Hydrogenovibrio crunogenus: one gene and its partner. The protein of the gene in region 2 interacts with the protein of the main gene of each other region in a pairwise test. Links are inferred from orthologs where the notes say so. Each region holds a gene or a part of one and is shown on either strand. Other genes may lie near its edges. The genes, in order: GHNINEIG_RS07275 and purT.

Region 1 (18,080 bases), 870 kb from region 2 along the record:
TGATGATTTAAAGAATCATGCATTTCCGCCATCATCGAAGAGATTTCATCGATGGCTTGGGCATTTTCATTAAAAGATTTTTTCGTCAATTCGCTCAGTTCAATGCCTTGTTCCACTTTTGCCAAACTTTTTTGTGTTACGGCTTGAATGCTTTTTGCCGCTTCAGCAGATTTACTGGCCAAACTTCTGACTTCTGTTGCAACTACGGCAAACCCTCTTCCTTGTTCACCTGCACGAGCGGCTTCTACCGCTGCATTAAGCGCTAATAAGTTGGTTTGAAAAGCAATGTCATCAATCACTTGGGTAAAGTTAGCAATTTCTTGGCTGGCGCCTTCAATCTCTTTAATCGCTTCTGACATACGGTTGACAATGCTGACACCGGATAAGGTATTTTCTTTTGCAGCGGTACTCTTATTATTGACCGTATTGGCACTTGAGAGAGATTCGTTAATCTGTTGAACCATTTGCTGCATATGGTTCATGGTGTTTTGAATGGCTGAGGCTTGCTTATTGACCCGTTCGTTGAGGTCTTGATTGCCCATGCTGATCTCTTGCACACCACTGACAGCGTTTGAAGAAGCTGTTTGAACATCTGATAGCATGTTGCTGATATTGGAAGCCATGTCCTGCATATTGTTTTTCAATTCCTGAAGTTTTCCTTCAAATTCTCCCTCTATTTCAAAGGCAAAGTTTCCTTGTCGGAAGTGATCCAAGATATAAGATTTATGAGTAATGGCTTCATCCAGCTTGTCCAATGAAGTGTTTAAATAGGTTTTGAGTTGGCTCAGATCTCCTGGCATGTTTAACTCTATCCGCTTGGAGAAGTTACCTTTGTTCATCATTTGCATGACGTCTTTAACTGCTTCAATGGCATTCATTTGTGTTTCCATGGCTGAATTTAAACTCTCAATCACGATGCGATAAGCGCCTAAGTATTGATCTGAGGGTTCTGTAAAGCTTAAGTTTCCTTGGTTCAGTGCCTGGCTCATTTTCTGGATAGCTGTCATCGTGTCTGAAATCTGATGAATCGATGCATTAAAGTTATCTTTCAATGTCAGTAAATCGCCGGCGTAATCTTGCTCAACTTTTTTGTCAAACTCTCCATTAGACAGTGCAATTCCCACATCTTGTAGTTCGGTTGTGATTTGACGAAAAGATAAAATGAGTTCTTGAATGTTATGGCTCATATCGACTAATTCGTTTTTACCGGTGATGGGAGTCCATTGTTTAAGATCGCCTGTCTTAGAGATGAAGGCAATGTTTTTCTTAATACGGTGGAGAGGGCGTGTAATTGAGGCTACAACCACTAAGTTGAGTAGAATCATTAAGATTAAGCTGATAATGCTGATAATGGCCAATTGATGAATTTGTTCATTGGAAAGGAGGTTCAATTCATTAATCAGTGTTGTGGTGTTTAGTTGTGACTGATTTGATAACTGACGGATGATGTCGTTGGCTTCATTAATCAGTGAAATCAGCGAGCCATTATTGTCAGTTTCTGTCGTCATATAGTCTTTGATGTCGCTAAAAGACTCTTGATAGCCATCTCTTGCACTCACCAATTCATCGAGTGTGTCCATGTATTGGAAATTACCATCAAAAGCACTGACAATTGTTTCAATGTCAGAATTCGCGACATCTCCCAGTCCATTTTCATTAAATGCTTTGACTAATTTGGGGTTTTTGGTCGAGAGCATTTTACCGAGTATTAGTTGAGAAGTATTCAGCCGCTTTTGAATCGATGTTAGAGCACTTGACAATGTTGACTCTTCGGTTGCCAAATCGGTTTCTAAGAGAAGAGGTATTGTCTGCTTAAGTGTTTCCGTTGTCGGCTCTATGCCAAATTCAATGGTGTTATTAACTTCTTTCTTTAAAAATACATTTGAATTAGTGGCCTTTTTATACTTCCTTAAGACGCTTTCAAGTGTATGAATTGCCTTTTGATTTTCCTCACTGTGTAAAACCGATAGCATGGCTTCAGTTTGTTTTTTAAGTTCATCAATGGCCGAGTTGAATTTTTGGCTGGCAGTTTGGTTCTGACTTAGGATATATTCGTTAGAGAGTTGCGTTGTTAAAATCAAGGACTGCTGGAAGTTGGCGATTCTATCTGACTGCTCATGCTGTAAGTTTGATAAGTTGGTGGCTTTAACGCGTACTTCCGAAAGTGCTGACCAACCAATATAAGCGATGGACATTAAAAATAAAATAGATAAAAGGGTGTTGATAAAGAGTCTTAAGTTGATGGAGATAAAGTTGAAAAACTTCATAAGTGGAAGTACCTGTACATAAATATAACTTAAGACAAGTATATAAATGGATTATGACAGGCTGGTGACGAATCTATCACAATGTGATGAAGGCAAGGCTTCAACTACACTGTGATGAGGAAGGAGAGGCGTTATTTCTTGGCGGCGCGTCGTGCTTGAACGCCTTGGGCTAAGTCTTCTAACAAGTCTAAGCTCGATTCCCAACTGATACAGGCATCGGTAATGCTCTGACCATAAGTTAATGTTTGCCCTGGCTCAGCATCTTGGCGACCTTCTACTAGATTGCTTTCGACCATTGCCCCCATGATGTGGTCAGCGCCTTTTGACAGTTGTTCTTTGATGGATTGAGCGACCACCAGTTGTCTTTCATGTTGCTTATTGCTGTTAGCATGACTACAGTCAATCATTAACTTGTTCTGTACACCGGCTTTTTGTAATTGCTCAACCGCGTCTTTAACGCTGGCTTCGTCATAGTTTGGACCATCGTTTCCGCCTCTTAAGATAACATGGCAGTCTTCATTTCCAGTGGTTGAAAAGATGGCTGAGTGTCCCATCTTGGTCAATGATAGAAAGATATGTGGGTTGTTGGCGGCACGAATCGCATCTACAGCAATTTTAAAACCACCATCAGTCCCATTTTTAAAGCCAATTGGGCAGGATAGACCCGATGCAAGTTCACGATGCCCTTGGCTTTCAGTGGTTCTGGCGCCGATAGCTCCCCATGAAATCAAGTCGGCAATATATTGCGGGGAAATTAAATCCAAAAACTCAGTCGCACAAGCAACGCCCATGTCATTGATGTCCGCCAATAAGGAACGAGCCACTTCAAGCCCTTTATTGATTTCAAACGATTCGTTCAATAAAGGGTCGTTAATGAGGCCTTTCCAGCCAACCGTTGTTCTCGGCTTTTCAAAATAGACACGCATCACAATCAACAGGTCATCTCGATATTTGTCGGCTTGTTCTTTTAAACGCTTGGCATATTCCCGTGCAGCACCGGGGTCATGGATTGAGCAGGGGCCAATGATGACTAAGATTCGATCATCTCTCCCTGTGAGAATATTATGGATTTGCTGACGCGTATCGTAAACCGTTTGAGCAGCTGTTTCTGAAATAGGAAAAAGCTCATGAAGCTCTTGAGGAGGGCGAACTTCGGTAATGGTTTTGATTCTTAAATCATCGGTTTGATACTGTGTCATATTCTTCTCTAGCGCTACAAATTCGTTTCATGATAAAGACTGCATATTATGCCATTTATTTTAGTGAAAAGTTGGCTAAAAAGCATGAATGACTTTTGAATAAGTGTAAAAGCAGTTTCGGTATTTTAGGTTTTTATGAAATTATCTTTAAATAAACGAGGTATAAGGGTGGCTATTATAATGAGTTGTGCTAAAATTCGCGGTTGAGAACTGGTTGTTCAACTTCGAATAGAACCCTTATTTGGAAGGTACTGATAGTGCATTGTAAATACATCATTGAAGGCTATACTGAAGATGGAAGGAAATTCCGTCCGAGCGATTGGATTGACCGCATCGCATCGTTGATGGCCTCATACGGTTCTTCTCATCGTTTAGTTTTTTCCGACTTACTTCATCCTGAATTGCATGACGGTCAAAAGTGTTTGATTATTGATACCGAACTGGAAATCAAAGACCCGACTATGTTCGAGTATGTGATGAATTTTGCGAAATCCAATAATCTAAAAATAAGCCAGGTTTGCGATACGATGGAAACCAAGCTAGGTTCCTAGTAGCTAACCGCTACAGCCAGTTAAATTAACTGGCTGCCTAACAGTAAACTACTCCAGCCTCCGATGGCTAAAAATGGTCCAAAAGGGATGGGATCTTCCAGCTTTTTGACCTTAAATAATGCAAGTCCTCCGCCAATCACCAAACTGCTCAATGACGCAATCAGGATAATCTGCGGGATGGCCATCACACCAAACCAAGCGCCAAGCGCTGCGAGTAGTTTGAAATCACCATATCCCATGCCTTCTTTGCCGGTTAATAGTTTGAAAGAATGGAAAAGCGTCCATAGTAGCAGATAGCCGATTGCCGCCCCTAATATCGCTTGTTCCGCCGATACGTAATACGATTGGCTATTGATTAATAGTCCGACCCACATCAAAGGTAAACTTAAGCTATCTAAAATTAATTGGTGTTCAATATCAATAATTAAGATTGTCAGTAAAGTCCAAGAAAATCCAATGGCTATCAGTGCGGAGTAGGTTTGACCGAAGTACCAAACTAGTCCTCCTGTTATCAGCATGGTGCTTAGTTCTATTAAGGGGTAACGGACTGAGATAGGCGTTTGACAGTTTAAACATTTGCCTTTAGTCAAAAACCAACTGAAAACAGGAATCAATTGATACCAGGCCAGGGCGTTTTCACAGTGAGGGCATTTTGATCGAGTCAGGGTTAGAGAGTGCGCTTTTGAACTGGCGTCCAGATAGAGCATTCTGGGAAGTCGCCAAGTCAGCATTGAAATAAAGCTTCCAATGATCAGACCCAGGAGGCTGGCGGCAAAAACGGCTTCTACCTGGGTCAATTCAAGCATGGGAATAGGTTACGCCATTTTAAATAGTTTTTCGAAGTTAACCACTTCAAATACTTTAAGGATGTGGTCAGATAAACCACAAAGAGTGATGCGATTAGAGTCTTCACCTAAATGCGTGCGCAACTGGAGTAGCATCCCGAGGCCGCCACTATCAATATGCGATGTCTCGCTAAAGTCAATCACAATGTCTTTAAATTCGTTATCAATGTAAGCGGCTTGAAAATCGGCAAAAGAGTCAATCGTGAATTTATCACTGACGTAAATCCAGAGTGTTTGGTCTTTTATTTTATGAGTAATCATTATTGCGTATCCATTGTTGTGTAATGTAAGTATAGGATAAAAAAAATAGTAAGAAAAGCAGACAAGGAAAATTTAAGCGAATAAATTGTCTTTATTCACTGTAAATAACACAGTTACGGTCATTTTCCCAAACGGTTAAGCTATGCATGTTAACGGTGGATGACTCGATGCGTTGTTGGATTTGCTGATAAAGATATTCAGCAATGTTTTCTGCAGTCGGGTTTTTTTCTTTGAAATGAGGATGGTCATTCAAAAAAGTATGATCTAACTCAGAAATGACTTCCTTTGCATGGCGTTTGATTTCTTTGAAATCAACCAACATACCAATGTCGTTCAGTTTATCTCCGACGACTTGTACTTCTATTTTCCAGTTGTGTCCATGCAGCTTAGCACAGTCGCCTGGATAGCCTCTTAAGCTATGAGCAGAAGCAAAATCGAGTAAAGTTTTTAAAACGAATTGTTGAGCCATGATTCAATGCAGTTAATGTTAATAATGAATTGAGTCGCATTATAACAAAACTGTAAGAAAATAAATAAATTAGCGTTAAGATCTTAAATAAAATTAATGTTGGCGGCAGGCGATGTAACCAATGAGTTCTTTTAAGAAGGGATTAGCCAACTGCAAAGCGGATAAGCTTTCCAGTGAGTCTTCTATTAGTTCATCACGCAATGCTTTTGCTTGTGCGGTTCCGAGCAGTTTTGGATAGGTGGACTTATCTGCGGCTTCGTCGCTCCCCTGTGGTTTTCCTAGCACTTCAGTACTGCTTTCAATATCGAGAATGTCATCGTGTATTTGGAAGGCGAGGCCGATTTTTTGTCCTAGTTTTGCCAGGCCTGGCTGTTTTTCAGGGTAGTGTGTCGATTGGGCTGCGCCCATCAGTAATGAAGCGGTGATAAGAGCCCCCGTTTTCATTTCATGCATGGCTTGAAGTTGAGATAGTTCCGGTAAGTGCCCATTAGACTGGATATCAATGATTTGACCACCAATCATTCCGGCACCGCCACTGGCCTGGCAAAGAAGAGTAATGAGTTTGACTTTATCGGATTCGGTTAAAAAAGGGTCTTGGCTTAATGTTTCAAACGCTAAGGTTTGCTGCGCATCACCAACCAAAATGGCCGTTGCTTCATCGAATTGAATGTGGCAAGTCGGTTGTCCTCGTCTTAAATCGTCGTCGTCCATCGCAGGTAAATCGTCGTGTACTAACGAATAGCTATGAATCAGTTCAACGGCGCACGCAGCGGCATCCAGTTTATCCAGTGGAATGTCTAAGTTTTCACCAACCGCATAAACCAAAGCAGGGCGCAATCGTTTGCCATTATTTAAAGTCGAATATTTGATGGCTTCGAACAATGAAGAGGGGATGTTTTTTTGCCGGTTCAATAAGGCTTCGAGTTTTTGATTTACTCGTTTTTGATAGCGTAGAAGCGTCGTTTTCAAAAAAATAATTCCACGTTCTTTTTGAAAAGAAGCCTATTGTAAAAATAAGCTTTTTTCAGAAAGATTGTTAAAAGTTCGGAAAAAAAGGCCGTCATTTGACAGCCTTTTGTGTTGTATGATGCTGAACGAATTATAGTTCTTCACCGTGTTTTGAAAGATAATCAGCTACGCCTTCAGGAGAGTCTTTCATGCCTTCATCGCCTTTGTTCCAACCGGCTGGACAAACTTCACCATTTTCTTCGTGGAATTGAAGAGCTTCAACCATGCGAACCATTTCGTCAACGTTACGACCTAGCGGTAAATCGTTAACAACTTGATGGCGAACAACGCCTTCTTTGTCGATTAAGAAAGCGCCACGTAGTGCAACATTACCAGGGTGTACAATGCCATAAGCGTCCATAATTGAACCACCTAGATCCGCAACCAATGGAAATTTAACAGGTCCTAGCCCACCTTCGTTTACAGGGGTGTTGCGCCATGCGTTGTGAGTGAATTGCGAATCAACAGAAACACCGATCACTTCCGTCCCTAATTCTTTGAATTTTTCAACACGGTGGTCGAATGCAAGAATTTCTGATGGGCAAACAAATGTGAAATCTAGAGGGTAAAAGAATACAACAGCATACTTTCCGTCGATATGGCTTTTTAAGTTAAAGTCATCCACAATCGTTCCATCTGCAAGAACGGCAGCTGAAGTGAAATCGGGGGCTTTTTTAGTAACTAATACTGACATAGCTTGTTTCCTTTGATTTAGTTTAAATTTGATGGCAATAGTATAGTCAATTTGTCGGCTATTGAAAACAGCTTTAGCCGGGTTGTGTTGTTTGTCGTTTTTGGTTCACTTTCTTGAATAATGTAGCTGGTTGAATCTAAAACATAATTAACCTATTTAAAAACAATGCCGATATAATATTTATTAAAGTTTTTTAAAAGGAGTGAAGGCTATGTTTATAGTTTATTCACCTGAGGGTCGAAATTTCATCGGCGACAAACAAAGAATGCCTGGTTTAAGAGTCGAACCCGTAAACCGTGTGTTGCCGATTGGTGATTCTGAAATGGACGAACAGCTAAATCTTGAAGAAGAGTATGCTTCAGTCAGAGGAAAATCCAAAGAAGCGCTGGCTCAATATGAATCGGTACAGCACGAAAAAGAGCGAAAGTTGGTTGTAAAGGTTTCGGACATTATGGTTCAACCTGTCATTACGGTAACAGCAGACCTTACCTTAGTCGAAGCGTGGGAAATGATGCGGCATTCCAACATTCAACATTTGCCGGTCGTTAATGAATCTTCGGCATTGATTGGGTTGATTTCAGCGCATGATATTTTGATGCGCGGCATTATGGATACCGAGGGCAATATTGAAGAAATTCGTGATGGAACCGTAGCCGATGCGATGAATGAAGAGGTGATTACCACTAAAGTAGACACAGATATTCGTCGTGTAGCCTATGTCATGAGTGAATATGCGTTAGGGTGTTTGCCGATTATGTCCGAAGTCGATACGGTGATTGGAATTGTCACATTGTCCGATATCGTTCGTCGGTTGGCAGAGGAACCGCCACTTGAAATTTATGCCTAGTGGCGCAGAAGACTGTACAATCCAGGGTTCTTCAAACTGAAGTATACTGCCTGCAAGCATCTAATCAGAAAGCTTCTCTCGCAATCCGGATTGATATATTGATTTGAAATCAATAGGTTAGATTGCAAGAGGAAGCTTGGAAAATTTATGCGTTTTCTTCTTGTGCTTTTGCCAAGTCTTGGCGCACTTTTTCCATATCCAGTTCTTTCAACTGGGCAATTCCTTCTTCGAAATTGCTTTCTGGAATCACACCCGGGTTTGAGAAAACCACAATTTTTTCACGCATAAACACCAACGTTGGAATAGAACGCACTTGGAACATGCCTGCTAAGTCCTGTTGTTCTTCAACATTTACTTTTGCAAAAACAATATCAGGATGCTTTTCAGAAACGGCCTCAAATGTCGGAGCAAATTGTTTACATGGACCGCACCATTCCGCCCAAAAATCTAGAATAACAATGTCATTGTTTTCGATAGTGGATTCAAAATTTTCTACTTTTAAGTCTATAACAGACATAGGTTCTCCTTAGGTTTAAAAAAATGGGACCGAAAACATGCCATTATTCATTCGGGTCGGGGTTGCCGCCCTCTGTCAATAAAGCAGGGTTAAGGTATTTCTTCAGTGTTTCTTCATCCAGATCCGTCATGGCTTTGGCAACCTCAAAAACAGGCTGACCGGTTTCGTAAGCTTTTTTCGCAATTGCCGCACCGGTTTCATAGCCAACCAGGCGGTTTAAGGATGTGACCAGAATAGGGTTGGTTTCAAGTGTCTCTTGAATTTTTTGTTCATTTACCGTGAACCCTGTAATGGCTTTGTCGGCCAAAACGTCAGCCGCATTCGCTGCAATCTCCAAGCTCTGTAATAGATTGTTCGCAATCATTGGAAGCATGACGTTTAACTGGAAATTACCTGCTTGTCCACCCACTGTAATGGCGGTGTGGTTCCCCATGATTTGTGCGGCGACCATGCAAACCGCTTCTGGAATGACCGGGTTGACTTTGCCGGGCATGATGGAGCTACCCGGTTGGAGTGCCGGCAGTTGAATTTCTGCCAGGCCTGCCAGTGGGCCTGAATTCATCCAACGTAGATCATTGGCAATTTTCATCAAACTGCTGGCGAGAACGTTGAGTTGACCACTCAGTTCAACCGATGTGTCTTGCGAACTTAATCCTACAAACAAGTTGTCCATCGGGTCGAAATCAATGGCGGTGATGGTGCTTAAGTTAGCGCAGACTAAACGGCTAAATTCTGGATCAGCGTTAATCCCGGTCCCAACAGCAGTGCCACCTTGCGGTAAACGATGTAAACGTTTTTGAGTGTCTTTTAAACGCTCAATATTGTCTGAAATCAAATGTCTCCAGGCCCCAATTTCTTGATCGAGACGAATAGGGGTTGCATCCATCAAGTGAGTACGACCATTCTTGACGATGCCATTGAGTTCAATTTCCTTGTTTTTTAGCGTTTGTGTTAGCTTTTCTAAATTCGGTAATAGGTGTTCTTCCAATGCGATTGCTGCAGCGACATGAATTGCGGTCGGTACAACATCATTGGAGCTTTGACTCATGTTTACATCATCGTTGGGATGGACTTCCGTACCCGTTAGTTGTTTAGCAAGGTTTGAAATCACCTCATTGATATTCATATTGGTGCTGGTACCAGACCCTGTTTGGAACACATCGATTGGAAAGTGGTCAGCATGTTGTCCTTGAATAAGCTCTTTCGCAGCGGCTTGAATCGCAGTTGCTTTTTCTTCCGAAATTAATCCTAACTCCAGATTTGAGTTGGAACAGGCAAATTTTACATACGCCATGGCTTTGATAAAAATAGCCGGCATAGGCGTGTGACTGATCGGGAAGTTGTCGATGGCTCTTTGTGTTTGAGCGCCATAAAGTGCGGATTCAGGAACCTGTAGAGTCCCCATGCTGTCTTTTTCAGTTCGATAATTTTGTGTCATTAGAAAGAATCTTTAGCTATATCGTCCGGATCACTTTAGACCCGTTCGTGATTGGTAGATTAAGTTTTAAATTGTTGCTATTCTATCGTATTAATAACGAAAATTATAGAAAGTAGCACTTATGGTTTTAGATAAAGAGTTTCTTGGGCAGCTGTTGTTGGAAAAGAGTTTGTGGTGGTGTTTTAGCCTATCAGAAGAGCAAAAAGGATTCCAGGCATCCCCAGCTTTGGCCGATAAAATCGGTTCGGAAATCACGGACTATGAAACCTTTTTATCTTATTTAGTGCCGGAAAGCCGAGATCAGGTGATTTATAAGTTAAACAATGCCGGGCACCAAATTAAAACTGGAGAACGGATTTTAATTGGTTTTAAAGTGGGAGAGAAAATTACCTGGCTGATTAATGAGTTGAATTTGACTGAAAAAAAAGGCGTCCCCGTTGCCTATTCCACTTGTCTTGAAGTCTCTGAAATGCATGAGCTGGAAGAAAAGTTGATTGAGTCGCACAGTCAGTTGATTATTGACCAACTTCAAGCCAAAGAAGAAATGGCAAAAAAAGAAACCGAATTGTTGCAACAACAATATAGTGAGCAAACCCAGTTTTTAGCGATGTTAAGTCATGAGTTACGTTCGCCATTAATGGGGATGAACAGTCTGATTTCCATCATCAAAGACCGTTATTTAAAACAAGAATCGATTTCCGATCAATTGAAGATTATGCGCCTGACGATTGATCAATTGAACTTTTTAATTAACGATATTCTGACTTACTCTCAAACAGAGTTTAATCGCATTCAATTGAATCCGACCATGTTTAGATTGGATGAAATGGCCGATTATGTCAGCCATTTAACCAAGTCGATTGCTTCTGAAAAAGGCATTTTTGTGTCATTTTCATTGAACAGTCAAAACAATTGCTTTTATGGTGATCTTGTTCGAATCTCGCAAGTGTTGGTGAATTTGATTGTGAATGCGATCAAGTTCACTGAATTTGGCGGGGTGTTTGTTGAAATCAAAGGATCCGACAAACAGCTTGAATTGCATATTTCCGATTCAGGAGAAGGCATTGATGAAGCCGAGTTGGGCAGTATTTTTAAGCCGTTTAAGCAGCTTGAATCGAAGGGGAGCATGCAATATATCGGTTCCGGACTGGGGTTGGCGATAGTCAAAACGTTAGTGGACTTAATGGGCGGCACGATCAATGTCGAATCAACTAAAGGGGTGGGAACGTCCTTTATTGTAAAGCTTCCAACGAAGCCCGGTACATGTGCTCAAGCAGAAAAATCACAACCGCAAGTTGAGCCGGTTCCAGAATTGGTTTTGTCGAACTCATGTAATTTTCATGTATTGATCGCCGATGATTCTGTTATTAACCGCAAAGTGCTTGAGACTTTTCTACATCAGTTGAATTGTACGGTTGATCAAGCAAAAGATGGAGTCCAGGCCTGGGAGAAATTTCAGCAAGATTCCTATGACTTTGTGTTTTTAGATATCCAAATGCCTGGTTTGGATGGTATTCAGGTCTGTCAGAAAATCAGGGCGTTACCGGATCATCAAAAGAAAAAGTTAAAAGGTGTTTTTGCTTTGACCGCAGCTCATACCGAAGCTGAAGTTGAGTTAGAAGGTATTAAGGTCGATAAATCAATTTTTGATGAATGGTTAGAAAAGCCCGCCTCACAGGATAAGATTATCCATTTGTTGAATTGTAAAGAGCATTTGACCCATGAAGAAAGTTCCGAGCAGTTCTCTGAGGAGGAGAGCAAGGCTGACCATTTTGCACAAACTATTCCGGAAGAATTAAAGCATCTGATTCCGCAGTTTATCGAAAATACGCTCAATGAAATTGCCCATTTGAGAAGTGAAGTTGAAGTTGGCAATGAAGAAGAGGTCAGAAAAATACTTCATCGCTTAAAAGGGAATATGATGTTGTTTAATTTAGAGAATATGGTACAGATTGTGAAAAAAATGGAACAGCTCGATGACTATCAAGATAAGGCGAATGTTTATTGTTTAATAGGACAAGTTGAAAAAATTTTAAATGGTTTGTATTAATTTTGACGTAAAAACGTCTATAATATTTCCAGTTAATACATAATTTTACGATTAATACAGAAAGGATTTCGCATGGCAAAGGCAAAACCTAAAGTACTCCTGGCAGAAGATCATGATTTGGTTCGTGCTGGATTTAAATCCATTTTAAATTCAGATGGGACCGTTAAGGTCATCGCTGAAGCACAAGATGGCGAAACCACACTTTCTTTGATTGAAGAAAAGCAGCCAGATATTTTAATTATCGATTTATCGATGCCTAAGTTAAGCGGTTTAGCAGTTATTACCCAGCTTAAAAAACAAAAAAATCCAATTAAGGTGATTGTTTTGACCGCAGCAGAAGCGCCTAATGTCTGGAAAGAAGTGTTGGATCTTGGCGTTGAAGGACTGGCACTTAAGTCAGTTTCTAAGGCAGAGCTGGTGTCAGGGATTAAGTCTGTGATTGCGGATCAGAGCTTCATACATTCTGAAATTCAACCAGGCCTGGATGCCTATCTGGCGGAGTTGGAAGGACAGAAGGTTCCGGAAGAAGATGCTGGAGATAAGCCGAGCCGACCTAAAAAACTTTCCGTTCGTGAAAAACAAGTCATCAAGCTGGTTGCGGAAGGGTATAAGACTAAAGATATTGCAGACATGTTGGAAATTAGTGATCGTACGGTCTCTAAGCATAGAGAAAATATTATGACTAAATTGGGCATGACAGCATCGGCTGAATTGGTGAATTATGCCAGCCATATTGGGTTGCTTAAAGTCGCGTTGGACGAAATTCGTTAAGAATCTATTTTTGAATGGTTAATAAAAAAGGGGCGATTCGCCCCTTTTTTATTTTATAAAGATGGTTATTTATATTGTTTGATATACCAACGTTCAAAAAATCGTTTTGCAAAGTGCATCAAGCGACATTGCGGTAGCATAATCGTTCCTTTTTCCGTGCGCTTAATCAGCACGCCGTGAGAAAGCGTATCGATGATGCAGACTAATTCATGTTTGAATGTTTCAAATTCTGTTTTTCCGTGTAGCTCTGCAACAAGATTACGGCTGGCGGCCACCGCTTGTAAATCTGCCATATGAGCTTGTTTGGCTTGCCATTCTGGTCCAGGATAACTCCCTGAATCTCCTGCAACATAGGTTTTCTTCATTCCTTCAACCTGGCAGAGTTCATTGGCTTTAATCAAACCGCCTTCCGATTTAGCGATGTCAGAATTTTGCGACCAAGCTGGCCCTGTCATGCCGGGCATGAAAAGAATCAAATCCGCATCAATCTCACCCCCCTCTGTCATTACCTTGTTGGCTTCAAACCCTTTCATCTTGTGGCCAAGATGAGTTTGGATGTCGCGCTTAGCCATCATTTTTAAAACAGCATCGGGCACTTTATCACCCAATCGCTTTCCAGGTTTTGGTGCGGGGTTAAAGAAGACCAGTTCAAACTGACTTCGACGACCTTGTTGTCTGAGCAAGGTGTCGATTCCGAACAGGAATTCAAACATGGGGCCACCTCGCATGGCTGAGGGCTCTTTCGGGTTGCCGCCAAAGCCAATGGCAATCGTACCGCCTGATAGGTTGTCCAGACGATCCTTGATGTCTTCAGCAGCTTTGATGCCTTCGCAAGGGGTGATGACGTGTTCAATCCCCGGTAGTTTTTTGATGAAACGTCCCCCTGAGGCAATAATTAACCCGTCATTATTGAACGTTCCTTTGTCGGTGTGAACCACTCGTCCTTCATCTGTAATGTCTGTGACAGAGGCTTCAATGTGCTCGACTGTTTGTCGGTTGAAGTAGTTGGTTAAATCGATTTTTAAATCGTCAGCTTTACGAAGCTTTGACGGAATCCAGATTAAACTTGGAAGATAAACCAGTTCTTTTGATGGCGAAATGACGGTGATTTTAGCAGTGGGCGCGAGTTTTCGAGTTTGTTTTATCGCAGTCAAAGCGGCAAATCCTGTGCCAAGAATGGTGATATTCATCTGTGTTTAATCCTTTTTAATCGAAAGAGTCATCATATAAGAAGACACTTTTTTTCTAAAATAGAAAAAAGTTAAGAGACCTTATAAAAAATAATTATGCGGAAGCTCTTAAGCTATTTTTAATATCAAATTTATTATACGGGTTTAACCTAGTGTTTTAGTAAGAATATCCGCTATACTCTTTTTACAGAAATTATGCAGGATGCAAGATGGCAAACTCAGTAGACCCTTTAACAGAGAAGCACAATAAAATCATGAAGCGCCGTAAAGCATTCATGGATCATAAAATTCAAAAAGCGACCGGATCAAAAGGCCTTTTGTTGGTGAATACCGGTGATGGTAAAGGCAAAAGCAGTTCGGCATTCGGTATGGTCGTTCGTGCGTTGGGGCATGATATGAAAGTCGCGGTTGTTCAGTTTATTAAAGGGGCAATGGAAACCGGAGAAGAGCGTTTTTTTAACCGATTTCCTGATGACATTATCTTTAAAGCGATGGGAGAAGGTTTTACTTGGGATACGCAGGACAGGGCGCGTGACATTGAAATTTGTGAAGTGGCCTGGAGCCAAGCCAAGTCTTTTTTACAAGATGATTCAATCGACTTGGTGGTATTGGATGAGCTGAATGTCGCATTAAGTTATCAATATTTGGCGTTTGACGTCATTCGAAAAGACATTGAAACACGTTGTGAAGGACAGCATGTGATTGTCACTGGAAGAGGTGCGCCCGAGGAGTTAATCGAGATGGCTGATACCGTTACCGAAATGACTTTGGTAAAACATGCTTTTGATAAAGGGATTCAAGCGCAAGCAGGTATTGAGTTATAGAACGTTGTTTTTTAAATGAAAGCGGTACAAGGGCATATGGTGTTGTCTTTAAAAGTTTTCCTTTGTTTTTTATGTGGTCTTAAAACGTGTAAAATACGATCTGTTTATTTTGAAAAAAGGGGTGTGAGATGAAGTGGATTTTGGTTCCCGTGGTGCTGTTCAACCTTTTGCTTTTGTCGGGCTGTGAAAAAGTGTCCAATACGGCAAAAAATATTCAATCGGATTGGGTAGGCTTAGATCGCAAAATAGAAATTTACAGCTGCTATTCCGGTAAACTGATGAAAACGTATCAGGGCAGTGTCAGACTCAACCCGGACGATAAAATTGCTTCATCCACCTCTTTTTTAGTGGATGGGAAGAAGTTGCACACCAATATGTGTTATATCGTTTCCGAAATAGGAATGAAAGAAGAACCTGCTAATTAACCTGTGCGACCGTGGATTTAATGGATTAAGGAAAGTATGAAGTCGATAACTAAAATAGTCATGACCGGTCTGGTCGTTTTTTTGGCAGGGTGTTCAGGCGTCCAAACGAAAGAAATGGGTCAGGATGTGTATTATCTAACCAATTTCTACAACGAGCCGCCAAGAACTTTTTCAAGTTGGTCTATGGAAAGCCAAGCAGATGAACTTTGCCCGTCTGGGTATGATGTACTCAGTAAGAATGCCGGTAAACTGGGTGAATTTGGTTATAACGATTTTGCTTGTGCGGCTGGACAATCTTGTGACTATGTAATGGAGTGGCGTATTCGTTGTTCAGATAAGCCAAAACAAGAAACGTCTATTTTTGGTAAGACGTAATTTGATTAAGATAAAGTGACTTGAGAATGCTTGTTTAATGGCTTTTTTGAAACATTATACCTGGTTGTTAGGGTTGACAGCATTTGCCGTTTGGCAAATGCCGAATATCCTGACGTGGCCACTTAGTACCCAAAAATTATTACCCTGGTTACCTTATGTTATTGCCGGTCTAGGGGTGTTTGTTGGTATCTTTTTGAACCGTTTACAGCCGATTCTGATTTTGTTGAGTTTGGTCTGTTTCAATATCGGTATGCAATATTTTATTCCGGCTGGATCAACAGGCTTGTCTGCGGTAACGTTGTTTCCAGTGTTGGCGATATTGCTGCCACTTAATTTACTGCTCTGGTTACTCTTTCCGGAGCGAGGCATCCACGATAAGTTTTATACGTTGTTTCAGTTGAGTTTGCTGGTCGGGCAAGTCTATTTGGTTTACTGGGTGATGGAAAACTTGCCCTTAACTTATTGGCAGTGGATTTCTCAGAACATTGGCATTGACGGGCTTAACTTATCGAAAGCAGCTTTGATTACGATGGTCTCCGTTTGGCTAATTTTAATGCTGCGAAATGCCTTGTTAAACCAACCTAAGGTACTTGATAGAACGGTGGTGTTTGTTCTGTTCTTGATGGGGTTCGGTTTAAATGCTTTTTACCAGTTCGGTTCCATTGCCTGGGTATCGTCGTTTGCAGCGACGATGCTGTTATTATCGTTGATTTTTGATGCTCATCACATTGCGTATACCGACCAATTAACGGGGTTAAATGGTCGTCGTGCTTTGTTGGAATCTTTCTTGGGACTGGGTCGAAAATACAGCATTGCCATGATGGATATTGATCACTTCAAGTCCTTTAATGATACCTATGGACATGATGTCGGTGATGCGGTGTTAAGAACGGTCGCTTATGAGCTATCTTTAATCTCAACCGGTCAGGTTTATCGTTATGGTGGCGAAGAGTTCACCATTGTGTTTAAAGGTAAACAAGCTCAGCAAGTGAAGCCTGCGTTGGAAGTTGTTCGGCAAGCAATTGAAAATCGTGTCCTAGAGGTTGAGAAACAAGGCCAGCCTGTGGAAACCAAAGTAACAGTCAGTTTTGGTTTGGCAGAGCGCAATGACCAATTTAAAAAGCCGGAAGAAGTCATGAAAGCCGCTGATGAAGCCTTATATAAAGCGAAAAAAGCCGGTCGAAACCGTATTGTTGTTGAAGGAGAATCTCCTAAAGCTGTCTCTAAAACAACCAGGCCTGGCCGAAAGTCTGTTAAAAAGAAAGAAGCTTAAACCGTCGATTAAATGAACCTGAAAAAGTGAGAAGGTAAGTCGTAATGAATCCCGAAAATGTCAAAACCGTTCAAGAAAACAGCCAAGTTGAAATTAGTTTTAAACTGAGTTTACTGGATGGTACTTTGGTTGAAAAAACGGAAGAAGATGAAGTGTTTGCTTTTCAGATCGGAGACGGCCAGTTTTTGAATAACTTGGATGAGCTCTTGATTGGTTTGGAAGTAGGGACAACAGGGAAATTTACCTTAATGCCGGAACAAGCTTTTGGTTTGCCGGATCCAGTGAACTTTCAAACAATGCCAAAATCAGATTTTCCAGAAGATATGCCGTTGGAAGAAGGGTATGTGATCGGTTTTAATACCCCTACAGGAGAGGAAGTTCCCGCAACGATTTATGATGTGAAAGAGAATGAGGTGGTGATTGACTTTAACCACCCTTTGTCAGGGCAGGTCGTCGTCTTTGAGGCAAAAATCGAATCTATTTTAAGTTAGTTATTTGAGTTGTTCGCCAGTGCTTTGTGTTCTTCTGAACAGAAGAAGTGAGTCTGTTCAGGGGTTGTTTGAACAAGCGCTTCCGTTTTTGGAATGTGAACGCCACAAATTTCACACGCAACCATTTCTTCGTGTTGGTTTTGATTGGCTTGGCGATTAGCCTCTTCCTCCTTTGAGGCGCGGATTTCATTGATCCGTTTCAGACTGAAACGGATCACAAAGAAGATAAAAAGTACGAATAATAAAAAAAATAAGGCTCTCATTAGGTTTTTCAGCTCTTGTTTAATGCATTTATTGTCTAAAAATCATAAAATAATTGCAATTTAAATCTCACAATGTCTCTCAATTCATAGTAATTGAGTAGTGTAACCTTTTAAAGGCATTCAATGAACTTACATGAATATCAAGCAAAATCACTGTTTCAGCAGTATGGTATCCCTGTTCCTAAAGGGGTAATGATAAATAACTTGGCAGATCTCGATGCTGCACTTGGTCAAATTGACTCAAAAGGCTGGGTTGTTAAAGCTCAAATCCATGCCGGGGCACGAGGTAAGGCAGGCGGTGTTAAACTTGTTGAAACAGCAC
Region 2 (13,276 bases):
ATGTTTTTTTAATTAAACTTATTGTGTTTTATTTCAATGCCTTAAGAGTATTTTGTAATGTAGTTTATAATTATGTTAAGGCTTAAGTCAGGAATAAGGTCGAGAAGAGATATGTTAGGAAATGAAAAAATAAAAAGAGCCGGAAAAAGGAGGAGAAACCGGCTCTAATTAAGGCGGATAATTAACCGTTTTCGGCTAACTGGCCTGTTTGGTGCATCATTTCTAACCAGGCATCACGCACTTCGGTTAGGATTTCAATGGCGCTGTCTAAATAGAAGGAATCCTTTTCAAAAACGGCTTCTTGAATGGATTTATCGGCGTAACGATATAATTCATCTAAATCATATGCCAAAGGCGTATTTTCTGACATGGATAAACGATCACGTAAAGCGTCTAAAATCGTTGTCATTCGGCCTAAGTGGAAGCCTTTTTCGACCAAAGCATTACTTTGATGACAGACTTTTGCTAAGTTTCCTTTATCTACCACGCCTTGTAGTAGTAAAAGAATGGTCTTGCTTGGATTGTCAGCCAATTTTGACTCTGTATCTGGGTTACGGTTGTATTCTTGAAGAATAGGGGCTTTTACATCTGATGTCATTGTTTGATTCGTTGTCATAATCATGCTCCTGTGCGGTCATCTGATTTATTGAACATTTAAAAAATTCTTTCTGTCTTTTACAGAATCATAGAAAGTTCTAAAGTTATTCTGCTAAGGGTCGAGTAGCAGACAGCATGCCATATCAATAAAGTTGTTGTTAAGTTATTGATATTTATTGTTTATTTGTGTTTGTCTTGAGTGGCGTTGTTTGAATAAAGAAAAGAATTGGCTGGAGGTGATAAAGATTGTCAGTTATTTGGCAATGACGTTTTGAAAGGGTCACTTTTAATACGTGTTTGAGTTAAGCACGGCATAAAAGTGACAACTAAAGGCGTTTAGAATTCCACCTTTACTGCTTGAGCTGATGCTTTGGCTTTTTCAATGGCTTTTTCAATCGTGATATCGCGCGCGAGCGCAACCCCCATCCTACGACGACCGGCAATTTCTGGTTTACCGAATAATCGGATTTGAGTGTCCGGTTCTTTTAATGCCTCTTCAAGTCCACTAAATTGAGTTGTTGTTGAGTGGCCTGTTGGAAGGATAACGCTGGAAGCAGAAGGGCCATGCTGTGTAATGTTTGGAATCGGTAACCCTAAAATCGCTCTTAGATGCAGTGCAAATTCAGATAAATCTTGAGAGATTAAAGTAACCAAACCTGTATCATGAGGGCGCGGCGAAACTTCACTGAAGATGACTTGATCATCTTTAATGAATAATTCAACGCCAAATAACCCCCAGCCGCCAAGAGCATCGGTAATTTTGATGGCAATTTTTTCCGCTGACTGAATAGCTATATCAGACATTGGGTGCGGCTGCCAGGACTGACGATAATCACCGTCTTCTTGAATATGGCCTATTGGCGCGCAAAAGCTGGTGCCATTTTTATGACGGATCGTCAATAAGGTGATTTCATAGTCAAAATCAACAAACCCTTCGATAATCACTTTTCCTTTACCGGCACGTCCGCCTTCTTGTGCATAGTGCCAGGCTGACTCTATGTCAGCTGTCGACTTTATGACGCTTTGCCCTTTTCCTGATGAACTCATGATTGGTTTGACTACACAGGGCATGCCAATGGTTTCTACGGCTGCGATAAAGTCTTTTTTATTGTCTGCAAACGCATAAGGGCTGGTTGGAATGTCAAGATCTTCTGCAGCTAAGCGACGGATGCCTTCTCGATTCATAGTGAGTTGAGTGGCTTTGGCAGATGGAATAATGTTAAAGCCTTCCTGTTCCAACTCAGCGAGGGTGTCGGTTGCGATGGCTTCGATTTCCGGCACAATATAGTCAGGCTTTTCTTTTTCGATGATTTGTCGAAGAGCCTTTCCGTCCAACATGCTTAAGGTGTAGCTGCGATCTGACACTTGCATCGCCGGTGCATTTTCATATCGATCTAAGGCAATCACCTCGAGTCCAAGTCGCTGCGCTTCAATCGCTACTTCCTTTCCCAGTTCGCCTGCACCACACAATAAAATTTTAGTAGCGGTCTTTGAAAACGTGGTACCGATTTGCAACATGGCATTCCCCTTGCTTATTGAATCCGTAAAAAGAAACAGCCAAATTTATCGGCCGACAATATGAAAACTTGAAGGCAATTATAGTGGATTTTATCCATTTCTGAAAAATAACAATGAATGTCAGCAAAATTTTTAACAGACATTTCAATTTGCTTTTCAGGTAAGGCAAGGGATGTAAGGAATAATAATATGATTGAGTTCGCACAAAACACGACTTTGGAACCGCTTCTAGATCACTTGAAGTTTGATCGTCGTATGACATCGCCTCAAAAATTTGAGTCGTTTCCAGATATCGCTGCGAATGAAAAGTCCAGTGTAAAAAGATTACTGTCCGAATTACAGCACAAGTTTTCAGACTCGGTTGATGTTGCTTATTTAATTGAATCCGAAGTCAGTTCGCGGACGGCGGACTTATACCGTAGAGCAAATTACGATTCTTTAACACACTTGCCTAACCGTGCCCATCTTCATGATATTTTAGAGAATATGATTCAAGGAACGGAACATAAAGGAAGTGTGTTTTCATTATTGTTCTTAGATTTAGATGGTTTTAAAGCTGTTAATGACACTCAAGGTCATCATATTGGAGATGAATTATTACGACATGTCAGTGGACGACTGATCTCATCTGTTCGAGAAGGCGACATTGTGAGCCGATTAGGCGGTGATGAGTTTGTGGTTTTACTGGCTGAAACAGAAAACCGAACTGAAGTGGAAGACGTTTGTCAGCGTATTATCAATGAGGTGTCTCGACCATATTGGTTTGAAGGGCAAGAGGTTAGAACCTCTACCAGTATTGGTGTTTCCATGTTTCCGCAAGATTCGAAGCTTGCATCCGAGCTGATTGAAACGGCAGATGAAGCTTTGTATGTGTCTAAATCTAAAGGGAAAAGAACATTTCGTTTTTATAATGATGTAAAGCAAGAAGTACCTGCGCATAAACATATTATTCAAGCAAGGTTCGATGCCGCTGTTTTAAATTCAGAATTTGCTACTTATGTTGAACCACAAATTGATTTGAAAGAAAACCGAGTGGTTGGTGGTCATCTCAGTATTGAATGGCAAACAGCCGATGAAAATCAACAATCACTTGAATCATGGCAGCATTTACTGGCAGGAAACCCTGCGGAATCTTCGATCAGTTTATGGTTATTGGATAGTGCTTGTTTTTATTTAAAGCAATGGTTAAAGGTCGATGCTGAATTTGTGGTAACGGTTCCAATCATGGAAGGGCTATGGCGCCAAGAAGATTTTGCAGAGCTTTTAAATCAGAGAGTTAAGCAATATGGCATTCCATCCAGTCAATTGCAATTGGCGTTTTCGTTGAAGAGTTTTGACGTTTTTGATCAGGGTTTAAGGGATTGTTTACAACAGTTATCCGATCAAGGGTATCAACTGACTTTAACCGGGCTAGGAGGGCAATCCTTTAATTTTTCGATGCTGGTTGGGTTAAATATTCAAGAGTTTAAGTTTGATGAAGTGTGGTTGCATGAGCAACTTGAAACGCGTTCTGGGCAACAATGGGTTAAAGCATTGATTCAAATGGCGAAAAGTTTAGATGCGTGTATGATTGCGACCGGGATTATCTCTGAAAGTCAGGTACAAAATTTGACTGAGTGGGGATGTACCCTTGGTCAAGGTGCTTATTGGTCTGCTCCGATAGAGGCCGCTGAATTTAAGCAATTAATGATTTAAAGATGAAAAATGGCTTTGTTACTTTTAGTAACAAGGCCAATCTTGAGACAGAACCGTTTAAGGTTTTAAGTGGTTTAACATTTCCAGTATAAGGCGTGCCGAATGAGTGGCAGCCTTATCCAGATACTGTTCAAACGTCACGGCATTTTCTTTGCCTGCAATATCCGATAAAGAACGAATGATCACAAAAGGCGTTTCAAATGCATGGCAGGTCTGCGCAACGGCAGCAGCCTCCATTTCGCAAGCAATCATGTCGGGAAAGTTTTCTCGGGTGGTGGCGACATCTTCAGGCAGGTGCATAAAGCGATCACCGGTGGCAATCAGACCATGCATATGCGTGACTTCCTGCAAGGCATCTATGCTGCGTTTAGCAATGTCAATCAAGCTGCTATCGGCAAGGTAGCACTCGGGATGTCCTGGAACTTGTCCTCGTGCATAGCCGAATGGAGTGACATCGACATCATGATGACAAACCGATTGGCTGATGACGATATCCCCCACGTTTAAATCAGTATGGAACCCACCTGCAGAGCCAGTATTGATCACATAGTCCGGCTGGTAAAGTTTGATGAGTAACGCTGTTCCAATTGCAGCATTCACCTTTCCTATGCCGGAGCGTAATAGAATGACCTCAATGTCATTAATCTGCCCCAGATAGTATTCAAACCCACCGTGAATTTCTGTGTTCAAGTTTTGGATTTGGTTACGCAATAAGGCAACTTCTTCTTCCATGGCACCAATGATGGCAACTTTCATAGAACGTCCTTTTATCTGTCTTTTAAACTTCGTTGCCTAGTGCTTTCAGAGTTTCTTTATCTAGAGCAATATTTTCATTTTTATTCACGCCAATGCCATGATCAAGAATGTTTTGGGCAATGGATTTTGCCTCTTCTAAAGAATGCATTTTGTAGGTGCCACATTGATATTCATTTAATTCAGGAATGTCTTGCATTTTTTCAACGTTCAGCACGTCTTGCATGGCTTTCATCCAAGCGTCGGCCACACGTTTTTCATCCGGTGTACCTATGACGCTCATGTAAAACCCAGTGCGGCAGCCCATTGGTGACACATCAATGATTTCTACATCATCAGCATTTAGGTGAGTGCGAATAAATCCGGCAAATAAATGCTCTAAGGTATGAATGCCCTTTTCGCCCATCATGTCGACATTTGGTTTGTTAAAACGTAAATCGAAAACAGTGATGGTATCACCACCGGGTGTTTTCATGGTTTTAGCAACTCGGACGGCCGGCGCATTCATGATTTTATGATCAACGGTAAAACTATCGAGTAATGGCATGGTCAATCCTTTGTAAGTTATGATTTCTGGTTGTATTGTGTAAGTTTATTGTAACGAATCATGCTTTGTAATTCCTCAACATATTCATGTTTTCGAGCGGAGTAATTCACCAATCCTTCTGTCATTTTCAGTCCGGTTAAAGGTTGCTTCTTTTGACGAAGCTGAGCACGAATCTTTCTCAATTGGGCATAGGTGCGATGGCTATTCAAGTTATGAATATAGCTTTTGACAGAGTAGTAAGGGTGGTCAAACGCTCTAACTTCATGAATGGCTCCCTTGCTTCGTTGCTTTGGAACCAATCCGCATCCTTTTGAAAAACACCACTGTCCAAAATAGTTGTTGGCTTGTCGAGCAAAGCGAGATGTGCCCCAGGCACTTTCATTTGCTGCTTGGGCAAGTGCCAGCGAGGTCGGAACGACATCGATTCGGGTAAGCAATGCTTTCAAATCCGACGTTTGAGTCGGGTTTAAATCTTCCAATCCATATAAATCCCCTTCCTTTTTCAGCCAGGCCTGGTCGGTTTTTGAAAGCGTTTGTGCGGCGATTAATGATTTGAGATGGTCACGCTTTTTCATGACTTGTTGATTCGCTTGGTGAATTAAAGGCGTCATAAACTCGAAAAAAGCTTGTTTTCTAGGGGGGCCCGCAGCGAACGCTTTAAATTTTGGTGGAGTTTCCAGCTTTAAGGAAGGTTTTTGAGGCTCAACTGGAGCGGAAGAGGGAACTGAAGCCTTTTGGGGGACGGCTGTCGTCATTTTATCGGTTGTTTGGGATTTTGATTCAGCAGTAGCAGGAGTCTTTTTGTCGGCTGAACGAGTTGAAGAAGCGTCATCACAGCCTGTCAATAAAAAGAGGCCACTGATTAAACCGACCAAAGAACGGGTTAGGACGATTTTTTTCATTACAAATCCTTGCTAAAGTGGTTAAAACAATGGCTATATGATAACGGATTGCAGCCGTCAGTTGTAAATAACCTAGTCTTCTTCTCGGGTATGAGGGAATCATAAGGGAGCTGATAAGCTTTGTCTTTTTCGATAAAACCTTAATCTTGCTATTTTTTTATTAAGATAACTCCGCTAGAATGAATTCACTTGAAATGGGATGCATGGTTATGAAAGATACGAAATTACGTTATGGCACCTTGTTGCAACTGGTAGAAAATGCGCAGGATGGCATAGTGGTGGCAGAAAAAGAAGATCATGATACGATCTTAATTTATGTGAACCCCGCTTTTGAAAAACTCACAGGCTATAACGCAGATGAAATTTTGTATCAGGATTGTCGTTTTTTACAGGGCAATGATACAGAACCGGACGCGGTTAAAACCATTCGTTCTGCGATTGATACGGCAAAACCGGTTCGAACCGTTTTAAAAAACTATCGGAAAGATGGTACAAGCTTCTGGAATGAACTGAGTGTGACGCCGTTTTATGATGAAGTCGATCAGTTGACCTACTATATTGGCATTCAAAAAGATGTGACCGAAGAGGTTGAATTAAAGAATCAGCTGGATGCGGCTCAAGCAAAAATTGCCGAATTGGAAAAGCAACTTGAAGCGGGAAAAGTTTAAACTTTTCCTTTTATTTTTTATTGAGTCAATAAAGTATTACTGAGTGGGCGGTAAGTCACTTGTATGTGATGAGATAAGTCGCATGATTTTTGATTCAAAAACAGAAAAAGCTCAAAGCTTGGATGGGTTTCAATCCAATGCTGCCAATCGTTATTGTTGAAATTTCCCGTCTCATCGACCACTGCAATTCCCATACATTGAAGGGCTTGAAGCTCGGCTAGTAGCGTCTCAAAAACGATGTTTCCGGGCGGTTGCCATAAAGGGTAAAACCCTTTTGAGACCATATATAGCGCCGCCAAAGCGCCTTGAACACTGCTGGTTTCTGGCGAGGTTTGAACCCATACTCGTTTCAGAGGCTGAGTCAGCTGGCGTGTTGATAAGTGAAGTCGTGAATATAATCGGGGCAATAACAGGCTTTGCCAAAGACGGTAAGACGGTGCTTCCGGGGCCTGTGACAGTTCCAGAGTCAACTGTGAAAACAGGTCTCGCCAGAATTCACTAGGATAATCCGCCAAAACGGTATCAAGCAAGGCATTGAGTTCAACAATATTTTGGTTCTTCAAAAGTTTTGTCAGTTGCGGCGCAAGCTCTTTTTCCAGTTTGGGTTCAATCGTCTCTGGCTTGGCGGCATCAACTAGGTTTTTGATTTGACTGATAGGGATGCCCTGCTGTGTGAGCTGCACCACCTCTCTCAGCGTGTCAATGTTGTTCTGAGTATAAAGACGATGCCCTGAGTCGGTTCTCACCGGTTCAATTAAACCATAACGGCGCTCCCAGGCACGAAGAGTGATTGGGTTGACGCCAGTTAATTTGGCCACTTCCCGAATGGGAAAAAGTGCATCGCTGGTTGGTTGAGAGTTTTTCATAGCTGACATCTTATACAGTAGTTATACATTCGTCAATGAATCTGGTTTAAAGATTTAAGGGTCGCCACTTTTTCTAAATGGCGTTGGCGTGATTCCGTTAAATCAATGATTGGACGAACACGTTTTTCGTTTGGGGTGGTTTGCCAAGGTGCGTGAATCTGTTTGCTGGAATAGGGGGTTAATTCAGGCAGCCATTGGCGTAAATAATGGCCTTCTGCGTCGAATTTTTCACTTTGTCGAACAGGATTGAAAAGGCGATAGTAAGGGGCAGCATCAACACCGCAACCAGCGACCCACTGCCAGCCTAAGGTGTTATTGGCTGGATCCGCATCAACCAGAGTATTATTAAACCAATGCGCCCCGGCGCGCCAATCAATATCGGCATTTTTGGTGAGCCAAGAAGCCACCAGCATACGAACACGATTGTGCATCCAACCTGTTTCCCAGAGCTGTTTCATGCCCGCATCAATAATTGGCACGCCCGTGTGTCCCGCGCACCAGGCCTGGTAGTTTTTTACTTGTTCAGGGTCTGCTTCCGATAAAGGGCGAAAGAAAGTTTCGAATTTGGCTTGAAAAGGGTGGGTCTCAGTGTGAGGGAAATGCCACAAGATACTGCGGGCAAACTCTCTCCAAGCCAATTGTCTCAACCAGACATGAATGGCCTGGTTGGCAATGCCGGGTTCTGTTTCTAATGTTAATAATTCAAATACAATGGCTCGGCTGTGAATTTCGCCAAAATGTAAATGTGGTGACAATTGACTGGTGCCTTCAACCGCTGGAAAGTCACGATTTTGTTCGTAGTGCGCCAGCCCTTCGTTGAGAAAGCGTTCAAATTTTTCCCAGGCCTGGCGTTCGCCTGTTTGCCAGTGTTGCATGACCTTTCGGGCCCAGGGGCGGGTTGAAAGGTGAGTTAAGCTTTGAGGAAGGGTTTGATCCTGTCCGGATTGGCAAATGGTTCTGGCGGTTTTCTCCAAGGAGTTTATCGCATGAGAGAAGGGAAGTAATTCTGACAGCTTCTGGCTTAACGTGTTGTAAAAAGGGGTGAAAACTTTATAGGGTCGTCCAGATTGATTGAGTAACTGGTCATAAGGAAGCCAGTTTTCGGTGTCAAAGGCACGTAATGCTACCTGGTAGCGTTGACATACATTGAGCGCTTGCTGTTGCATGGTTTTAAATGGATGTCCGAGCTGAAACGTGTAGAAAACTTGTTCAATCTGGTAGGTTTGAATCATGTGGTCTAATTGCTGCTCAAAGTTGCCTTCAAGACACCATAGTCGGCCATCGTGTGCCTTAAAGTCCTGCTGGAGTTGCTGTAAGCTGTTAGCAAGCCAAGCAGTATTGGCGTCACCGATGGTTTGTTCAGGGTCGTGAAAATACGCCACAATAATATCGTCTGACTCCGCCAACGCCGCTTCTAAGGCAGGGTGGTGTTGAATTCTGAGTTCACGTTGTAACCAAACCAGTGTTTTCATACTATAACCCTTTTAAAAGATTGTTTTTAACCGTATCTGAAAGCGGCGTTTTTCCTAACCAAAGACCGAAGTATAGCGCTTTGAAACCAGGCGTGTTATTTTCAAACTTCAGTTGATTATTTAGCCATAACTGAGTGCCGTTGGTCCTATCGTAGGACAGGCGATAGCAATCGTTTGGCGAAACGCTTTCATAAGATAAGTGTAGCGCATTCACCGCTTGTGAATGAAGTGGAGACAGTGGTGTCGGTAACCCTGTTTCCGCTGCTTCGACAAAATCTTTTTGACTTAGCGGGACGTGATAACACAATTTTAGATTGAGAGCGGTCTGGTCTGTAAGCAGATTTTCCAAAGTCACTTCGTCTGAGACCCACAGTTGTGCATCATAGACAGGGATTACCCCCGCCCAATAGGCGGTTGTTTGCCCTGTCTTTTTGAGAGTGGGAATTGCTTCTGCCAAGATGGGCATGGGGCGTCCCACCATAGCAAGAAAAAGAATAAAAAGGGCAACCCTGCGAACGGGTTGCCAACCATGGAGATTCTTTAAAGGACCCATCTTTTAACGTTTCCTAAGGTGTTTTTTGAAAAAACAAGATCACTTCCCCGACTTTGAAGCCCCATAAAGAGTCGAGACAACATAATGGCATCCTTAGCCCTAAAAGCGCTTTTCTAAAGTGATTTGGTAAACAGAGATATGTTGTTGTTCGAATCCGACACGACAATAGTCTAGATAATAACGCCAAAGTCGCTGGAATGATGCGTCATATCCCATTTTTTCCAAAGTTTCTGATGAAGCGTTGAATTGTTTCATCCAGTGCGAAAGAGTGGTGGCGTAGTCTTGACCGAATTCAAACTGGTCCACGATTTCGAATTGATGCTCTATCGCCAATTGATGGAGTTGTTCCAAGCTTGGAAGGAGCCCTCCCGGAAAAATGTACGACTGGATAAAGTCGACGCCATTTTGATAAGTTTCCGCTTCTTCATCATCAATGGTGATAATTTGCAACACGGCTTTACCATGGCTTTTTAAATTCCGTTGAAGCTGTTCAAAATAACGGTGCCAATACTCCTTTCCAACGGCTTCAAACATCTCAATGCTGACGATGTAGTCATATTGACCGGTTTCATGTCGGTAATCCTGAAGGGTAATATCCGCTTTGTTGTTGAGTTGGAGGGCTTTCAAACGGTTTGAAGCGTAGTTTTGTTGTTCGATTGAAAGCGTGAGTCCTTTATAGTCGATACCTTTTTGGGTCGCGATTTCAGCAAACCCACCCCATCCGCAGCCGATTTCAAGCACACTTTCTTGTCCATGCAAAGGTAATTGATCCAGAATACGTTGGTATTTTTGTTGTTGAGCTTGCTCTAACGACTCGCCTTTTTTCAAAAAGAGTCCACTGGAATAGCTCATGCTGTCATCAAGCCAGAGTTCATAAAAATCATTACCGAGGTCATAGTGGGCGGCAATATTCCGTCGACTATTGGAAACAGAATTATGGCGTCTGCGATGACGCCACAAATGCCAGATGCCTAGCGGTTTTTTATGATGCAGAAGCTGAGTAAACTCAGCGCGGTTTTGGTGTGCCAAAGTCATGAGCTGATGTAAGGATGCCGTTCGAATAGAATGTTCAATATACGCTTGAGCAAACCCTAGTTCACCCTGTGTTTTCAGTAAATACCCGAATCGCAATATAGATAGAATTTCTAAGTCAGCATGACTGCCGGGGAGCGGGCCTTCAAAGCGATAGGATTGTCCCAAATACTGCACCGTGAGACTGCCCTTTTGAATATGTTTGAAGGGCAAGGTTTGGATGAACTTCTGCAATAGGTGAGAAGGCATCATCCATTCGATTGGCGTGGTAATAAGTTTCAACATAATGTCATCTCCGAGTGACTGTGTTGGGTCTGAGATAAGTGTTTCGGGGTTGGATGAAATTTTCCCCCTTTGACCCAAATTTTGAGCGCCCACCAATGAATCAATAAAAGAACCTTGAGTGAATTCATTGGAAAATGAAGTGTTGCTTTTAATAAAAGTGCGTTCGTAAGGGGATGTTGTTTGCCGATTTGAGTGGCGATTAAAGTTGGTTTATTTTGTTCATATTGCCTGATCCACAGTTTGTAATGTTGGCCAGGGATGTAAAAACGAAATTGATAAAATGCATTCATACTGATAAAAGGGGAGACATGAAAATCTTTGTTGGCGCGAGCTTTCAATGTCTGATTTGGAAGAACTAATGGCTTTCCTTGCCGAGTGAGCACGTAATGATGCCATTGACCAAATGTATTGCTGACTTCACCGATGATGCCGATGAGTTCATTATTTTGGTTGTAGGCATACCAAACGGCCAAAGGATTAAAGATCACTCCTAGCATTCTTGGAGAACACACCAGTTCGATTCGATCCGCTGGAGAAGGTAATCCGTAGTCTGCTAACAGGGTGTTGGCCCATTCCCGCCAAGAAATATTTGGATCACGTGCGCCATAGTCTTTGGTGAATAAGCTGATTAAGTTGAATCGATTTAGTGATAGCCACTTTAATTGCTCGGACTCTGTTTCGATGCGATCGATATCGACCTTTAAGTTAAAGACTTTGTAGTTAAATCGATATTGAAACGGGCGTAAACGCTGATGCATCACGTCACAGAGGTATCCTTGGCTAGGCATGATTGGGTTCCTCATCCATCGGTGTGTCTTTTTGCCACGGAAGCGTTACGCCAAAGTATTTTGCAATGGCAACGGCGCTGCGCAAACCATCTTCATGAAAACCATATCCGGTATAGGCGCCGGCGAAATAGAGCCCATGTTTTCCTTGAAGATCGATTAAGTGCTTTTGTGCTGAAATGGCGGCCTGGTTAAAGACCGGGTGATCATACTCAAACACTTTGAATGTCTTGTCTGGGTCAGGTTGTTTAATCGGGTTCAAGGTCACAAAAACCGGGGTCTCGGTTTTAAGGGATTGGAGCCTATTCATCCAATAAGTGACGGCAACCCGCTTCTCTTCGTGTTGCATTTCTCTGAGATAGTTCCATGCGGCCCAGGTGTTTTTGCGGCAAGGCATTAACTGAGTATCGGAGTGAAGGTAAGCGGTATTTTTTTGATACTGGAAAGCCTGAAGTAGACAAAAATCGGGTTGATAATCCTCGGCAATCATTTGATAACTTTCATCAGCATGGCTGGCTAGTACCACTTGGTCGAAATAAGAAGCTTTGCCAGATTCAGTGGTTACTTTGACTTGGTTCGCACCAGGATCTGGTGTCACTTGTGTGACTTTATTGTGTTTCAGGTGTGTAAAGGTTTCTTGTCGCAAAATAGCCTTTAAATATTCAATGCTGCCATTTGCAACCGTTTGCCATTGTGGTCGATTTTCTATATTTAATAATCCATGATTTTCAAAAAATTGTAAGAAGCTCAAAACCGGAAATTTGAGCATGGTATGCGTTGGGCAGGACCAGATAGCTGCCGCCATCGGCAATAGATAATAGTCGCGCATCGCAGGCGACATCTTATGTTTTTCTAAATAATGCCCTAATGTCATCTCGACCAAGTTTTTAGAACGAGCGGCTAGGTCCTGTTTTGCTCTTCGGTTGAAGCGAACAATATCGCTGATCATATTCCAATGCGTTACAGAAAAAAGATTACGTCTTTGTGCAAAGAGTGTGTTGAGGTTATTGCCAGAATATTCAATTTTTCCATTGTCGATGGATACCGCAAAACTCATTTCTGTAAGGATTGTCTCGATATTCAAGTGTTGGAACATTGCGGTTAATAACGGGTAATTGGGTTCGTTATACACAATGAATCCGGTGTCCACAGGTAAGGTCTGATTTTGATCGTCCTGGATTTCAACCGTATGAGTATGACCGCCAATATAGTCATTTTTTTCAAACAGGGTAACGTCATGGTTTTGGCTTAAAAACCAAGCGCTTGCAATGCCGCTGATGCCGCTACCAACCACAGCGATTTTCTGTTTTTCTGGCATTATTTTGGTGGTTTCTGTATTCATGACGCTTCACCTTGTATAACTAATATGCTATTATTTATACATAAGTTATACAGTTATGCAATACTTGATTGAAAAATTTATGGATTTAAGTATTTGATGGAGTATAAAAATGAGAAGAATATGGATTGTGGGAGCCTCTTCGGGTATTGGGTTGTCTTTGACGCAATCGCTGTTACAGGAAGGGTATTTGGTGGTAGCTTCTTCTCGAACGGCAGAGCAATCAGATGAATTAACATCGTTAAAAAAACAGTTCGGTAATCA

What was found.
Region 1: the proteins of purT (region 2) and GHNINEIG_RS07275 interact in binary tests that used the Escherichia coli proteins (3 or more experiments, as listed by UniProt). The link is inferred for Hydrogenovibrio crunogenus from one-to-one orthologs.

What each region holds. Positions count from the first base shown.
Region 1 is NZ_CP032096.1:1,494,165-1,512,244, reverse strand. Bases 4,624-7,451 are described here. They hold GHNINEIG_RS07275 (polyprenyl synthetase family protein), read right to left. Parts: upstream 6,562-7,451; coding sequence 5,686-6,561; downstream 4,624-5,685. Other genes in these bases: GHNINEIG_RS07270 (peroxiredoxin), read right to left, coding at 6,692-7,294; queD (6-carboxytetrahydropterin synthase QueD), read right to left, coding at 5,215-5,592; GHNINEIG_RS07285 (STAS domain-containing protein), read right to left, coding at 4,833-5,123; GHNINEIG_RS07290 (prepilin peptidase), read right to left, coding at 4,624-4,823. In the rest of the region: GHNINEIG_RS07305 (methyl-accepting chemotaxis protein), read right to left, coding at 1-2,267; GHNINEIG_RS07300 (3-deoxy-7-phosphoheptulonate synthase), read right to left, coding at 2,399-3,466; GHNINEIG_RS07295 (DUF3579 domain-containing protein), read left to right, coding at 3,724-4,017; more of GHNINEIG_RS07290, read right to left, coding at 4,038-4,623; GHNINEIG_RS07265 (CBS domain-containing protein), read left to right, coding at 7,506-8,141; trxA (thioredoxin), read right to left, coding at 8,287-8,658; GHNINEIG_RS07255 (class II fumarate hydratase), read right to left, coding at 8,702-10,096; GHNINEIG_RS07250 (hybrid sensor histidine kinase/response regulator), read left to right, coding at 10,218-12,146; GHNINEIG_RS07245 (response regulator), read left to right, coding at 12,219-12,917; GHNINEIG_RS07240 (NAD(P)/FAD-dependent oxidoreductase), read right to left, coding at 12,983-14,107; cobO (cob(I)yrinic acid a,c-diamide adenosyltransferase), read left to right, coding at 14,317-14,931; GHNINEIG_RS07230 (DUF5052 family protein), read left to right, coding at 15,060-15,356; GHNINEIG_RS07225 (hypothetical protein), read left to right, coding at 15,393-15,731; GHNINEIG_RS07220 (GGDEF domain-containing protein), read left to right, coding at 15,769-17,004; GHNINEIG_RS07215 (FKBP-type peptidyl-prolyl cis-trans isomerase), read left to right, coding at 17,049-17,495; GHNINEIG_RS07210 (PP0621 family protein), read right to left, coding at 17,492-17,758; sucC (ADP-forming succinate--CoA ligase subunit beta), read left to right, coding at 17,882-18,080.
Region 2 is NZ_CP032096.1:2,368,797-2,382,072, reverse strand. What follows is about bases 25-2,832. They hold purT (formate-dependent phosphoribosylglycinamide formyltransferase), read right to left. Parts: upstream 2,116-2,832; coding sequence 934-2,115; downstream 25-933. Other genes in these bases: GHNINEIG_RS11300 (putative bifunctional diguanylate cyclase/phosphodiesterase), read left to right, coding at 2,305-2,832; GHNINEIG_RS11310 (flagellar export chaperone FliS), read right to left, coding at 182-616. Also shown: more of GHNINEIG_RS11300, read left to right, coding at 2,833-3,810; mtnN (5'-methylthioadenosine/S-adenosylhomocysteine nucleosidase), read right to left, coding at 3,868-4,566; luxS (S-ribosylhomocysteine lyase), read right to left, coding at 4,589-5,110; GHNINEIG_RS11285 (glucosaminidase domain-containing protein), read right to left, coding at 5,128-6,012; GHNINEIG_RS11280 (PAS domain-containing protein), read left to right, coding at 6,222-6,680; GHNINEIG_RS11275 (MerR family transcriptional regulator), read right to left, coding at 6,698-7,546; GHNINEIG_RS11270 (cryptochrome/photolyase family protein), read right to left, coding at 7,579-9,018; GHNINEIG_RS11265 (chalcone isomerase family protein), read right to left, coding at 9,020-9,571; GHNINEIG_RS11260 (SAM-dependent methyltransferase), read right to left, coding at 9,671-10,888; GHNINEIG_RS11255 (DUF1365 domain-containing protein), read right to left, coding at 10,882-11,676; GHNINEIG_RS11250 (NAD(P)/FAD-dependent oxidoreductase), read right to left, coding at 11,669-13,015; GHNINEIG_RS11245 (SDR family NAD(P)-dependent oxidoreductase), read left to right, coding at 13,125-13,276. UniProt on the Escherichia coli protein: Involved in the de novo purine biosynthesis. Catalyzes the transfer of formate to 5-phospho-ribosyl-glycinamide (GAR), producing 5-phospho-ribosyl-N-formylglycinamide (FGAR). Formate is provided by PurU via hydrolysis of 10-formyl-tetrahydrofolate.